DNA from 2 places in the Liberibacter crescens BT-1 genome. Region 2 is predicted to be linked to the other one. Evidence: predicted binding sites of a transcription regulator. Region 2 holds the regulator's gene; the other holds the start of a gene.

Region 1 (6,306 bases), 490 kb from region 2:
AATGTAGACCTGTAATTTTTTTCTCATGTATAAGGATATAAGGGTTGTCAAATTCAGCAACCATTTTTTCACTATTAGTCACAAAATAAGGAGATAAAAAGCCTCTGTCAAACTGCATACCTTCAACAATCTTTACTTCAGTTTCAGCAGTCTTTCCTTCATCAATAGTGATGACTCCCTTTTTACCAACTTTTTCCATTGCCATGGCTATATCTTTACCGATCTGACCATCGCCATTAGCAGAAATCGTTGCAACCTGACAAATTTCTTCAAATGTACTCACCTGTTTAGCACTATCTTTAAGATGCGCCACAACTTCCTGAACAGCAGCGTCTATACCACGCTTTACATCCATAGGGTTTCTTCCAGCAGTAATAGCCTTAAGCCCTTCCCTAACCATTGCCTGAGCAAGACAAGTAGCAGTTGTTGTACCATCACCAGCGTTATCATTGGTTTTAGAAGCAACTTCTCGCACCATCTGAGCGCCCATATCTTCGAATTTGTCTTCAAATTCGATTTCCTTAGCAACGGTAACCCCATCCTTAGTTACACGAACACCACCAAAACTTTTCTTTATAGCAACACAACAACCACTTGGACCGAGGGTTGCCTTTACAGCCTCTGCAAGCTTATCTATACCGCGAGCTATACTATCACGCGCATCACTACCCAACTTGACTTCTTTAGCAGCCATTTATTAAAACTCCTAGATTTCAAAAGATATATAATCTTAAAATAAACACCTAAAGCCTAAAAAAGGCATTTCGAGATGTTAACGACATTAAACTGCACCAGTATATTTATTTTTCTATTACACCCATTATATCCGACTCTTGCATAATGAGAAAATCTTCTCCATCAAGCTTTACTTCTGTACCAGACCACTTACCAAAAAGAACACGATCACCCTTCTTAACATCAGGAGGGACAATCTTGTTTGAGGAATCAGCAACTCCAGGACCTACTGCAATTACTTCACCTTCACTAGGCTTTTCTGCTGCACTCTCTGGTATTATTATTCCACCTTTTGTCGTCTGCTCACTTTCAATTCGACGCAAAAGTACACGTCCTTTCAATGGACGCAATGATTTCTTAATTGTCATTTTTTCTAATCCCTAATAAAATGATAGTCTGAATGATAACATTTCTTTAACTACCCACTTAACTTCTAGCACTCTACTTAGTTAAGTGCTAACAAAGCTTATTTAAGAATGTGCCTAAATAAAGTCAATAGTCATTTAATTGAGAGATTAAAGAAATAATTTAATTTTAAATTAACCAGGATTTTACCCATGCCTCAAAGAATTTTAAATCTCAGTGAAATTTCACAACGTTATGATGTTATCCTTTGCGATGTATGGGGTGTAATCCACAATGGATCACAAGCTTTCTCTCAGGCCATAACTGCATTGGAAAAAGCTCGTTTCTCTGGATGTACAGTGATATTATTAACGAATTCGCCACGTCCAGTTTCAAGTGTTATTCTTGATTTAGATCATAAAGGAATACCGCACAGTGCTTGGGATAGTGTCATTACTTCTGGTGAAGTAACAAGAAAAATAATTGATAATGGCCCTAAAAAAATTTTTTTTCTAGGCCCCCCAAAAGATTACTGTTTATTTTCAGGACTCGATGTAGAATTAGTTGATGAGCATCATGCCGATATAGTAATCTGTTCTGACATGTATAATGATACTGATAAACCTGAAGATTATCGATCTCTTTTAACTAACTTTGCAGAACGCAAACTCACTTTTGTCTGCGCAAATCCTGACCTAGTTGTCAAGAAATCTGACAAAACAGTGGCGTGTGCTGGAGCGCTTGCTGCAATTTACTCTGAACTTCAGGGAACTGTAAAAATGGCAGGGAAACCATATCAACCTATCTATAAGCAAGCACTTCTTCAAGCTCATGCTATATGTGGTGAATTTGAAAAAAAACGTGTACTGACTATAGGTGATAATATGGGAACAGATGTTAAAGGCGCTTTAGATAATGGATTGGATATCCTTTATATCAGCAATGGTATTCATATGGATGAATATACGATTAATGGTAAAATTAATGTAGAAAAAATGCAGGCTTTTTTTGAAAAGAAATCTCTATACCCTCACTGGTGGATGCCTCAATTAACTTAAAAAAGGCAAATTATGAAAATTTTTCATTGTGTTGATATACATCAATCTTTACCAGAAAGTATAAAAGGTGGAGTAGTTGCTATCGGCAATTTTGATGGACTACATCGTGGACATTGTTTGATAATAAAAAAAGTCTTGCAAATTGCGAAAGGCCGCCCAACTCTTATCCTGACATTCGAACCACATCCGCGCACAATACTAAAACCTCACTCCCAAATTTTTAAATTAAGCACGAGATCTATTAAGGTTAAAATTTTAAAATTCATGGGATTATCCGCCCTAATTGAATACCAGTTCAGTTTAAAATTAGCCGCCTGTTCTGCTGAAGAATTCGTAACAAATGTATTGGTTAAATGGTTAAAAGCAAAACAAATTGTCATAGGGATAGATTTTCAATTTGGTAAAGAGCGTGAGGGTAATGGAAAATTTTTACAAGAAAAAGGCCTTCAATATGGCTTTGAGGTTACACTCGTTAACAAACTCTTTGATAATAATACCAAAGTGATCTCTTCCAGTAATATTAGAAATGCTTTAGAAAACGGTTTGGTAGATGAAGCTGCCAATCTTTTAGGTTATCGATTCACTGTCGAATCAGAAGTTATATATGGACAAAAACTAGGAAGAAAATTAGGATATCCTACAGCAAATATGCAGCTACATTCTTCTGTAAATCTAAAGAAAGGTGTGTATGCCGTACGTTTCCGAACGCAGGAAGGAATTTCCTACGGAGGAGTAGCAAGTTTTGGTTATCGTCCTACTGTTATCAAGAATGGAGTACCTTTACTTGAAACTTTTGTATTTGATTTCTCTCAGGAAATTTATCAACAAATATGCGCTGTATCATTTTTTGATTTTTTACGCTCAGAAATAAAGTTTGACAATTTGAATGCCCTTGTAACATGTATGCGCAAAGATGAAGAAAGATCCCGCACCCTCCTTGAAAACAGAAAACCACTCAACAAAATAGATCGCATGATAGCCTTTTAAAAATGAATCTTACCATTAGTTGCTATCAATAAATGAATACGATATAATAACCTTAACAAGCATGCTTTAGGTGTTAATGATTTAAGTGAATGATTTCCATAGCATAAAGGAGTTTTCGATGACGGTACGTCCCCTTAAAAGAGGTGGATTATTTTTTATATTAATAACACAATGTACAGCCTTTTCCATATCAGGCTGCGCTAGCTCTCCTACTTACGGAACCGGCAAAAATTCTACAGAGCAACTTGCACAAGATATATCCCATATCGCTTCACTATCTAACCATGGTCCTAACAGTAAAGGAATAAAATATGTAGAGAGACCAGAGCTTATTACCCCTAATAGTAAAAAGAAATTATTATCCAAAAATAAATATCAAAAAACTGATATATTACAAAAAAATTCCGATACACAAAAACGACAATACCTTTCAGATCCTCCTTCACAATATACCGAAACTTCTGATGATTCAAAACTCAAGGATACAGGAATATCAGAGGATAAAAAAGAAAAGCTGCGCAAGAAAAAATCTGAAATGTCACAAAAAAATTCAATCTGGTGAAAATATTTTCAATAGCACAAAAAGGTATTATTTGCAGTAAACACAAAGTTTTTCTTGCAAACAAACCACCTAAAGTCTGCACTTTATAGCTTTATCTTTTTTTGATCTCATTCAAGAAAGTTAGATTATATCCTGTATCTTCTACCAATAGATTTTCTAGATCTTAAGAAATACGATGTAATATGCTAAATTTTAAAATATTTTTAAAATGACTAGACAAAAGTAAAATTGCTAGTCTATATGATACCGAGTACTCAATGAACAGTACTGGGTGATTAGCTCAGTTGGTAGAGCAGCTGACTCTTAATCAGCGGGTCGTAGGTTCGATCCCTACATCACCCACCAAGTTTAAATTCCCTACTTTTAATAACCCCATTATGTTATATGCAAAACTATATTAAATAAAAAATCTATTAGTCCGAAAATAATAATATATTTTATAAATATCTTTACCTTCAGTTAACTAAATAGATCCCATATTAAAGATTATAGAATAAAAGTCTATTTAATGACCTAGGGTTTTATTATCAGTGATGGATTATAATAGTGCGTGACCAATTTGGTGACCCAAGAGGTCCTATAAACCTCCGTAAAAAAGATGTCGTTTTAATGGCAACCATCACTAGTTTTGAAAATATGCCTGATGCATCCCAAGAAGAATTAAAAGAATTCGAAAAACTTTTTACAGAATTGTTTTATTCTTCAAGTGAGGAAGCAAAACGCCAGGCAGTAGCAGCTTTATCAAGATGTCCTAACGTACCAGAAAAAGTATCCTTTTTTATTGGAAGCCAGCCTATATCAATTGCGGCTATCTTCTTAACAAGGTCTCAAGCCATTAGTGATAAAACTCTCATTACCATTGCTCAAACACAAGGATTTGAATATATACAAGCTATCACTCATCGTAATAACCTATCATCAAATGTCAAAAAAACTCTGATAAGCTTACAACAGAGAATGCTTTTTTCTTTAAATCTTGAAAAATTCAATGCAAAAAATATTTTTTTAGATGAAAAAAATAAAAAAATAGATGCAGATAATATCGGAAAACAATTATTGCAAATTTCAAAACACCTTACTAAAAATCCAGAAAGTCAAAAAAATTCTGCTTGTCTCTCACCCATACACGAAGCATTACTAGTACGGTTTGCAAGATCAGGGGAAAAACAAGCTTTTTCAAGAGTGCTTGCTGACACACTCATGTCAACTATAAGCTTAGCAAAAAAAATCTTATCCAGGAATTCTGGTTACCAATTTGCAATTACTCTCAGAGCACTTCAAATGAACATTTCTCAAGCAACCTTCATACTTGAAAAATTTTATCCTCAGCTTGCTGAGAATAATAAAGGCATAAGTCGCGCAAAAGAAATATTAGAAGAATTAAAACCTGAAGAATGCGCCATAATACTCAATACATGGCGCATTAACGAACAAAATATGCATCAAGTTATTCCTACAAACAATAAAACCTATGAAGACAATTTAACTCTAACGAATGCAAGCTCATTTTAAAAATTAGATAAGCTATGAGAATAGCCAAACCTAATTACAAAAAACCTTGCTTATCAACAATAGACATTTATTTGTTGTATCAGATACAGTAAAATCTGAACTATCAATAGTGGTGCGGTCGAGAAGACTCGAACTTCCACAGGCTTCCCTACAGCGACCTCAACGCTGCGCGTCTACCAATTCCGCCACGACCGCATTACAAAACACTTTATACAGAACTTAACTAACAAAAGCTGTTCTTATATACAAGCTAATAATTAAATCATTTTTTTATAAAGATTTAAAAAATGTATAATTCACACTCATAAAATTAATTTTAACACATTATTTTAAAATACTATTATACTGAAGTATGTCTAGTTTTAAAAACCATGCTCCAATGACTGAAGTCCAAACAAGAAACAACACAGAATAAAAATGAAAAACAAACCAAATACGCTGATTACCTGCCATACGAAGTGCGATTAAATTCGCAAATGAGCTCGTTGCGAAACCAAAACCTCCAATATTGACGACATAAGCCAAAAACTGATTAGATGGAATATATTTGAGCAAAAGGATAGTAGCAGGTACATTACTAATCACTTGAGAAAATCCTATTCCCAATATATATAAATTATCCCGAGATAACGTTGCAATCTCCTGAAAGAAAGATCCCAATGCTGGTAACCGAGTCAACAGACCTATGTCAATGAACACGATACAAAACACTATAATTAAACACCAATCAATGTGAAGCAACACATCTCTTTCTAAAATTAGGAAACCGATAAATACGATAATTAAACCATACATAGGTATACTCATCTTGAGGCTAAACATAAATAAGAAATACAGCCCTATACAACACCACAGTAATTGTCGTTTATAAGAATATCCTTGGATATGAGGCTCTTTCACAAGAATCCGATTTTGGAAACAAAGCCAAGTTAAAGCTAATAAACTGAACATAATAAATATACAAAGTGGAAACATTTGCTGAATAAATGCGAAAAACGATAATTTTGAAGAATGCCAAAGCAAAATATTCTGAGGATTACCTATCGGTGTTAGCAGAGAACCAGCATTCACTGCCATTGCCTGAAACACGATAAGTTTATTGATTGA
Region 2 (6,306 bases):
GTGCATTTTTTAATTGATGTGAATTAAAAGCTGACAGCATAGACTGTGTTGGCAATGGTGGTGCAAAATGATCACTGGAAAGTTTATGGATAAGTTCTTGAGGATTAATTCCCCATTCACGAAATATAATGCCATACACTAATGCTTGAGAGCTGTCATCATTCATAAGATAACAACTTGAAAGGCGTTTTCTTAAGCTGTCATAGACAATATTGCTAATAACAGCACGGTCGCTGCTTCCTGCAAAACGATGAGAAATACCCCAGTCTTTCAAAGTATTTTTGATAGGTCGATTGTGATTTTTTATATTTTCTAGTATTTCAATAGCAGCTGCAAGCCGTCCACCCAGACGCATATCCAGGTTCCTTTCCTTTAAGTGATAATTTAGATTGTAAATACTAATATTTACGCAATAAATTTTTGAAGAGTAAAGGGATAGGATTGAAGAAATAAAAATTCTAAATATTTAAAATGAAAATTTCTGCAAAAGGTATTATTAAATAGATAGAATTTTTCATGAATGTTTTGGTTTAAATAATGCACCCATCTATTAACTTTGAGGATAATCCTATAGATTTGAATCCTGTTGAGAGAGCCAATTGGATTGTTGTTCTGCCTCTTGGTGCATATGAGCAACATGGTCCGCATTTACCGTTTAATACGGATAATGTTATTGTCTCTGGTTTATTAGAAAGGATTAAGATAATTCTACCTTTTGAATTACCGGTTACTTTTATGCCAGTAGAGTCGATTGGTTATTCAATTGAACATATGAATATTCAAGGCACAAAAACTTTTTCTTATGTCGAAGCTATAGAGCGTTGGCTAGGAATTGCTCAACAAGTTCGGAACCTTGGGATACGTAAGTTTGTTATCTTAAATGCACATGGAGGGAACTCAGCAATTATTTCTATTGTTATCACAGAAGCACGAGTTCGATTTTCAATGCTGGCAGCAGCTACAAGTTGGACACGCTTAAATATAGATAATGAAGGTATCTCATCTAAAGAGAGAGAAATTGGAATCCATGGAGGAGAGATGGAGACCAGTTTAATGTTGGCGCTTAAACCTCATCTAGTCAAAATGGATCTGGCTCAAAATTTTTTTTCTAGGCAGGGAGAGCTTCTAGAAAAATTTAAATATCTACGTGCTTACGGCTTACATCCATTCGGTTGGATGATGACGGATTTAAATCCCCAGGGAGTTGTTGGTAATGCTACGACTGCTACGCCTGAAAAAGGCGAGCAACTCATATCTCATATTTCTGAGAGATTTATAGAATATCTTAAAGAGATTCATATTTTTGATTTAAAAATCATAGATTGATTGGTTTAAAATGATGATATTTATTCAATTCTTTATATATGAAAAATAAGTTATGCTAGCTCTTATCAAGTACAGCGCGTGACATGATTTGTGCAGTATAATCTACTATTGGTACAATACGGGCGTAGTTAAGTCGTGTTGGGCCAATAACACCAACAGCTCCGATTATCTGATCTCTTTTGTTAGAATAACCGGCGATCACGAGAGAGGAACCAGATAATGAAAAAAGTTTGTTTTCTGAACCAATGAAAATGCGTACCCCTGGACTGCTTTCAGTCAGATGAAGCATTTCTATGAGAACCTCTTTTTTCTCTAGATCATCAAATAAAAGTCGTAATCGCTCTAGATCTGTTGGTTCAATTCCTTCTAACAGGTTCGCTCGACCTCGTATAATTAAACTTGATGGTTTACCTTCATCTTTTTGTGCTCCTGACCAAACAGCAAGTCCGCGTTCTACTAAGTCATGAGAGAGCGTATCAAGTTCGCGTCGTACTTCATCTTTTAATTTTTCCAATTTAAATCTGAAAGCTGAAAAGGTTTGTCCAACTATTTGTGCATTGAGAAAATTTGCAGCTTCAATAAGTTGTGACGAAGTAATTCCAGTAGGAAGATTAATAATACGATTTTCTATTTGATCACTTTCTCCTACAATCACTGCCAATGCTTTTGTGGAATCAAGTCGGATAAATTCTATATGTTTAAGAACTAAATCGCGTTTTGTAGTGAAAACCAAGCCAGCACCACGTGAAATACCTGAAAGTACTTTGCTTGCTTTACTCATAACTTCTTCCAGAGATTTATTAGATTCGCTATTGCCGATCTGATTCTCTACCTCAAGCTGATCTTCTTCTGATAATTCTCGTGTTTGCATGAATGTATCTAAAAAGAAACGTAAGCCAAGTTGTGTTGGTAAGCGACCAGCACTAACATGTGGTGAATATATTAATCCAAATAGCTCCAGATCACTCATGATATCACGTACAGAGGCTGGTGAGAGCGATACAGATAATAGTCGTGATAGGTTACGTGATCCTAAAGGTTCACCTGTTTCCAAATAACTTTCAACTATTCGACGAAAAACTTCTCGATCACGATCGTCTAATGAAGAAAACATTTCATAGTTTGATGTTTCTTTGTCGTCCATACGAATATCTTTCTTGGAATTGAAGCAGCAATATGGTAATCATTTATAAAATAAATAGCAAGACTTCATTCATTTAGCATGAAATTTTTAAAAGCATCTCTTTACTTCTTGCTTTTTTCTCTTGAAAACAGTTACAAATATTCAAGACTTTACTGAGGAGTAAATTATGCGTTTATCAGGTAGAAGAAAAGATCAAATGCGTGAAGTGTCTTTTATTCGTCAGTATTCCAAACATGCTGAAGGTTCTTGTTTAATCAAATTTGGTCAAACTCATGTATTGATCACTGCTTCACTTGAAGAAAAAGTCCCCCCTTGGTTGCGTCATGGTGGTCGAGGTTGGATAACTGCTGAGTATGGGATGTTACCTCGTGCAACAGAAGAACGTATGAGGCGTGAATCTGTCAGCGGTAAGCAAGGAGGACGTACTCAAGAAATTCAGCGTCTTATCGGTCGCTCATTACGCGCTATTGTTAATCTTGAGATGTTAGGTGAACGACAGATTGTCGTGGATTGTGATGTCATACAAGCAGATGGTGGTACCCGTACGGCAGCAATAACAGGAGCATGGGTTGCTTTGCACGATTGTCTGAAATGGATGGAAGCTCGTGGTATGGTTAAGGTATCGCATGTTCTAAAAGATCATGTCGCTGCTGTTTCTTGCGGTGTATTTTCCAACCAGATAATGATAGATCTTGATTATTCAGAAGATTCTAAAGCTGAAACAGACGCTAATTTTGTTATCACTGGTTCTGGTAAAATAGTTGAAATTCAAGCAACAGCTGAAAGAAATGCATTCTCTCAGGAAGAATTTTCTGATATGATGCTTTTAGCAGAGACTGGAATTTCTCATCTTGTTTCTCTTCAGAAACAGGTGATATCTTTAAGTGATTCTAATGCGTAAGCTTGATGGAAAAGCTATTATTGTTGCTAGTCATAACAAGGATAAGATTAACGAAATTTATAATCTTTTAAGTCCATTAGGGTTTTTGATTAAATCTTCTGCAGAACTAAATTTGATAATACCAGAAGAAACAGGGACAACTTTTGAGGAAAATTCTGTTATAAAGGCATTATCAGCTGCTAAAGCTTTGAAAATTCCAGCTCTTTCTGATGATTCTGGTCTTGTTGTGGATGCTCTTGATGGAAATCCAGGAGTATATAGTGCTAGGTGGGCTGAAACTCTTAATGGAATTCGCAATTTTTCTATGGCCATGGAAAAGATAGAAAGGGACCTTTTTCATAAAGGTGCTAACGATTTTTATTCTCGCTCTGCACAGTTTGTTTCGGTTTTATGTATCGCTTGGCCAGATGGTCATGTAGAAATTTTTTCTGGAATAGTAAAGGGAACAATTGTATGGCCTCCACGTGGAGAAAATGGTTTTGGATATGATCCTATTTTTCAACCAAAAGGGCATAGTCGTACTTTTGGTGAAATGACATTGGAAGAAAAAAATGCCTTTATAGTAGGTCAACGTGAGGAACCGCTTTCACATAGAGCTCGGGCGTTCAAGCTTTTTATTGAAAATTGTTTGTGACATGAAATGAATGAAAAAAACTTTTCTCTTTTCCCTTTGAATTTAGAACGTTCTAATTTAAGTATTTACGTTCATTGGCCTTTTTGTGTTTCAAAGTGTCCTTATTGCGATTTTAATAGCCATGTAAGAACTAAGTTAGTTGATCAGGAGCGTTTTGTTCAAGCTTTTCTTCTTGAAATGACTCGGATGCGACAATTAAGTGGTCCTAGAACAATTACCAGCATTTTTTTTGGCGGAGGTACTCCTTCTCTTATGGAGCCGAAGAGTATCGGGTCTATTCTTGAAGGCATTGCAAGATGTTGGCATGTGCCTAATTTAGATATTGAAATTACCATAGAGGCGAACCCATCCAGTGTAGAATTAGAGCGTTTTCATGAATATAGAGCGGCAGGAGTTAATCGTGTCTCACTTGGGGTCCAAGCCCTTGAAGATGAAGCATTACAATTTCTTGGTCGTACACATAGTGTTGCTGATTCTCTAAAAGCTATTAAATTAGCGCGTGAAGTTTTTCCGCGTATGTCTTTTGATCTTATATATGCTCGGCCCGGTCAAACTATAGATGGATGGGATTTGGAGCTTAGGCAAGCGATCTCTTATGTAGTTGATCATATTTCATTATATCAATTAACAATTGAGGTAGGTACACGTTTTTTTAATTTACATAAAGCAGGTAAACTGATAATGCCTGACGAAGAATTATCTGCTCGTTTTTATGAACTGACTCAGGAAATTACGTTGTCACATGGACTCCCTGCCTATGAAATATCTAATCATGCTCAGTTGGGAGCTGAGAGCACCCACAACCTTACCTATTGGCGATATGGTGATTATGTTGGAATTGGTCCAGGAGCGCATGGTCGTATTAGTATAGATACTTTCAGAATAGCAACAGCTACAGAAAAAAATCCTGAACATTGGGTTTCAATGGTTGAGAGTAAAGGTCATGGTATCATTGAGCAAGAATATTTGAGTCCTGAAGAGCAAAGTGATGAATTATTGTTGATGGGATTAAGATTACATGAAGGCATTGATATAAATCGTTGGCAGCAATTATCTAGACGTAGCTTAAATGCTGAGCGTGAGAAGGAGTTGGTTGATCTTGGATTCATTGAGCGTATAAATTCTTCAAGGTTGAAATGCACACCGTCTGGGATGATGATTCTTGATGCAGTTGTTGCAGATCTAACACGATGATATAAAAGATCATTACAAACTAGTTTATGTACTTGATATATTGATCTTATACTACGAAGAATTGATCCATGAAAATAATAAGATTGAAATTATTCTGCAATTAGTCGTTTTAATAACTCAATTTCCTTTAAAAGTTTTGTGTCTGTTTCTAGCATAGTCTCTACCTTACGAACTGCATGAAGAACAGTTGTATGGTCTCGATCTCCAAAACGACGACCAATTTCTGGAAACGAACGTGTAGTCATAATTTTTGAAAGATACATTGCTATCTGTCGAGGTTTGACTACAACACGGGTACGTCGGCTAGATAGAAGATCTTGACGTGAAACATTATAATGTCGAGAAACTAATCGTTGTATATCTTCAATTCGTATCCGCCTTGGCTCGCTGGATTTTATTAAATGAGTTAAAATTTCATCTACAAGATCTATTGTGAGAAGAGGTTCAAACGAGTGCCGAAATACAAGTTGATTAAAAGCTCCATCTAATTCACGTCCACTTGAAGTAATAGAACGAGCTACATGCACGAGAATTTCTTCAGGGATATTAAGACTTGTATCTCCTATTTGAGAGTTCTTAAGACGATTTTTAAGTATCGCAAGACGTATATCATAGTCATGAGAGCCTAATTCTAGAGAAACCCCTCCTTGCAATCGTGAACGAACTCGTGGATCTAAGGATTCTAGTTCAGAAGGGGGGCGATCTGCAGCTACAACAACTGTTTTGGCGCTATCTAGTAATGCATTTAATAAATGACAAAATTCATGTTGAATTAATTTGCCTTGTAGGAATTGCATATCATCAATCATCAGAAGATCAATATTACGTAAAGAATCTTTTAAATTGAGTGCACAATTATCTCGAATAGCGGTAGCAAAGCGCCACATGAAATATTCAGCAGTTAAATAGACTATTCGAAGACCATCTTTGTTTTCGATAGCTTCATTTGCAATAGCTTGTAAAAGATGTGTTTTCCCAAGGCCAACTGAAGCATGGATAAACAGGGGATTAAATCGAACTGTGCTTTTAGCTCCCATCTCTGCAATTGTACGAGCTGCAGCAAGCGCTACACGATTTGAAGATCCCTCTATGAATGACGAAAATGTA

What was found. Region 2 encodes HrcA, which represses chaperone genes, less so after heat shock. Its sites were predicted from a motif close to GTTAGCACTCNCNNNNNGNGAGTGCTAAC; they were not measured.
Region 1: a site for HrcA is predicted at 1,168-1,196, ahead of B488_RS01265 (co-chaperone GroES). Genes of this name have one in related genera too.

The regions. Positions count from the first base shown of each region.
Region 1 is NC_019907.1:284,720-291,025, reverse strand. It holds gene groL (chaperonin GroEL) at 1-694, opposite strand, end outside; gene B488_RS01265 (co-chaperone GroES) at 801-1,103, opposite strand; gene B488_RS01260 (TIGR01459 family HAD-type hydrolase) at 1,293-2,138, shown strand; gene B488_RS01255 (bifunctional riboflavin kinase/FAD synthetase) at 2,151-3,125, shown strand; gene B488_RS01250 (hypothetical protein) at 3,244-3,687, shown strand; tRNA gene B488_RS01245 (tRNA-Lys) at 3,957-4,032, shown strand; gene B488_RS01240 (hypothetical protein) at 4,234-5,199, shown strand; tRNA gene B488_RS01235 (tRNA-Leu) at 5,310-5,394, opposite strand; gene B488_RS01230 (SLC13 family permease) at 5,524-6,306, opposite strand, start outside.
Region 2 is NC_019907.1:1,302,276-1,308,581, reverse strand. It holds gene B488_RS05830 (RsmB/NOP family class I SAM-dependent RNA methyltransferase) at 1-355, opposite strand, end outside; gene B488_RS05825 (creatininase family protein) at 535-1,326, shown strand; gene hrcA (heat-inducible transcriptional repressor HrcA) at 1,382-2,470, opposite strand; gene rph (ribonuclease PH) at 2,637-3,371, shown strand; gene rdgB (RdgB/HAM1 family non-canonical purine NTP pyrophosphatase) at 3,364-4,005, shown strand; gene hemW (radical SAM family heme chaperone HemW) at 4,012-5,199, shown strand; gene dnaA (chromosomal replication initiator protein DnaA) at 5,289-6,306, opposite strand, start outside.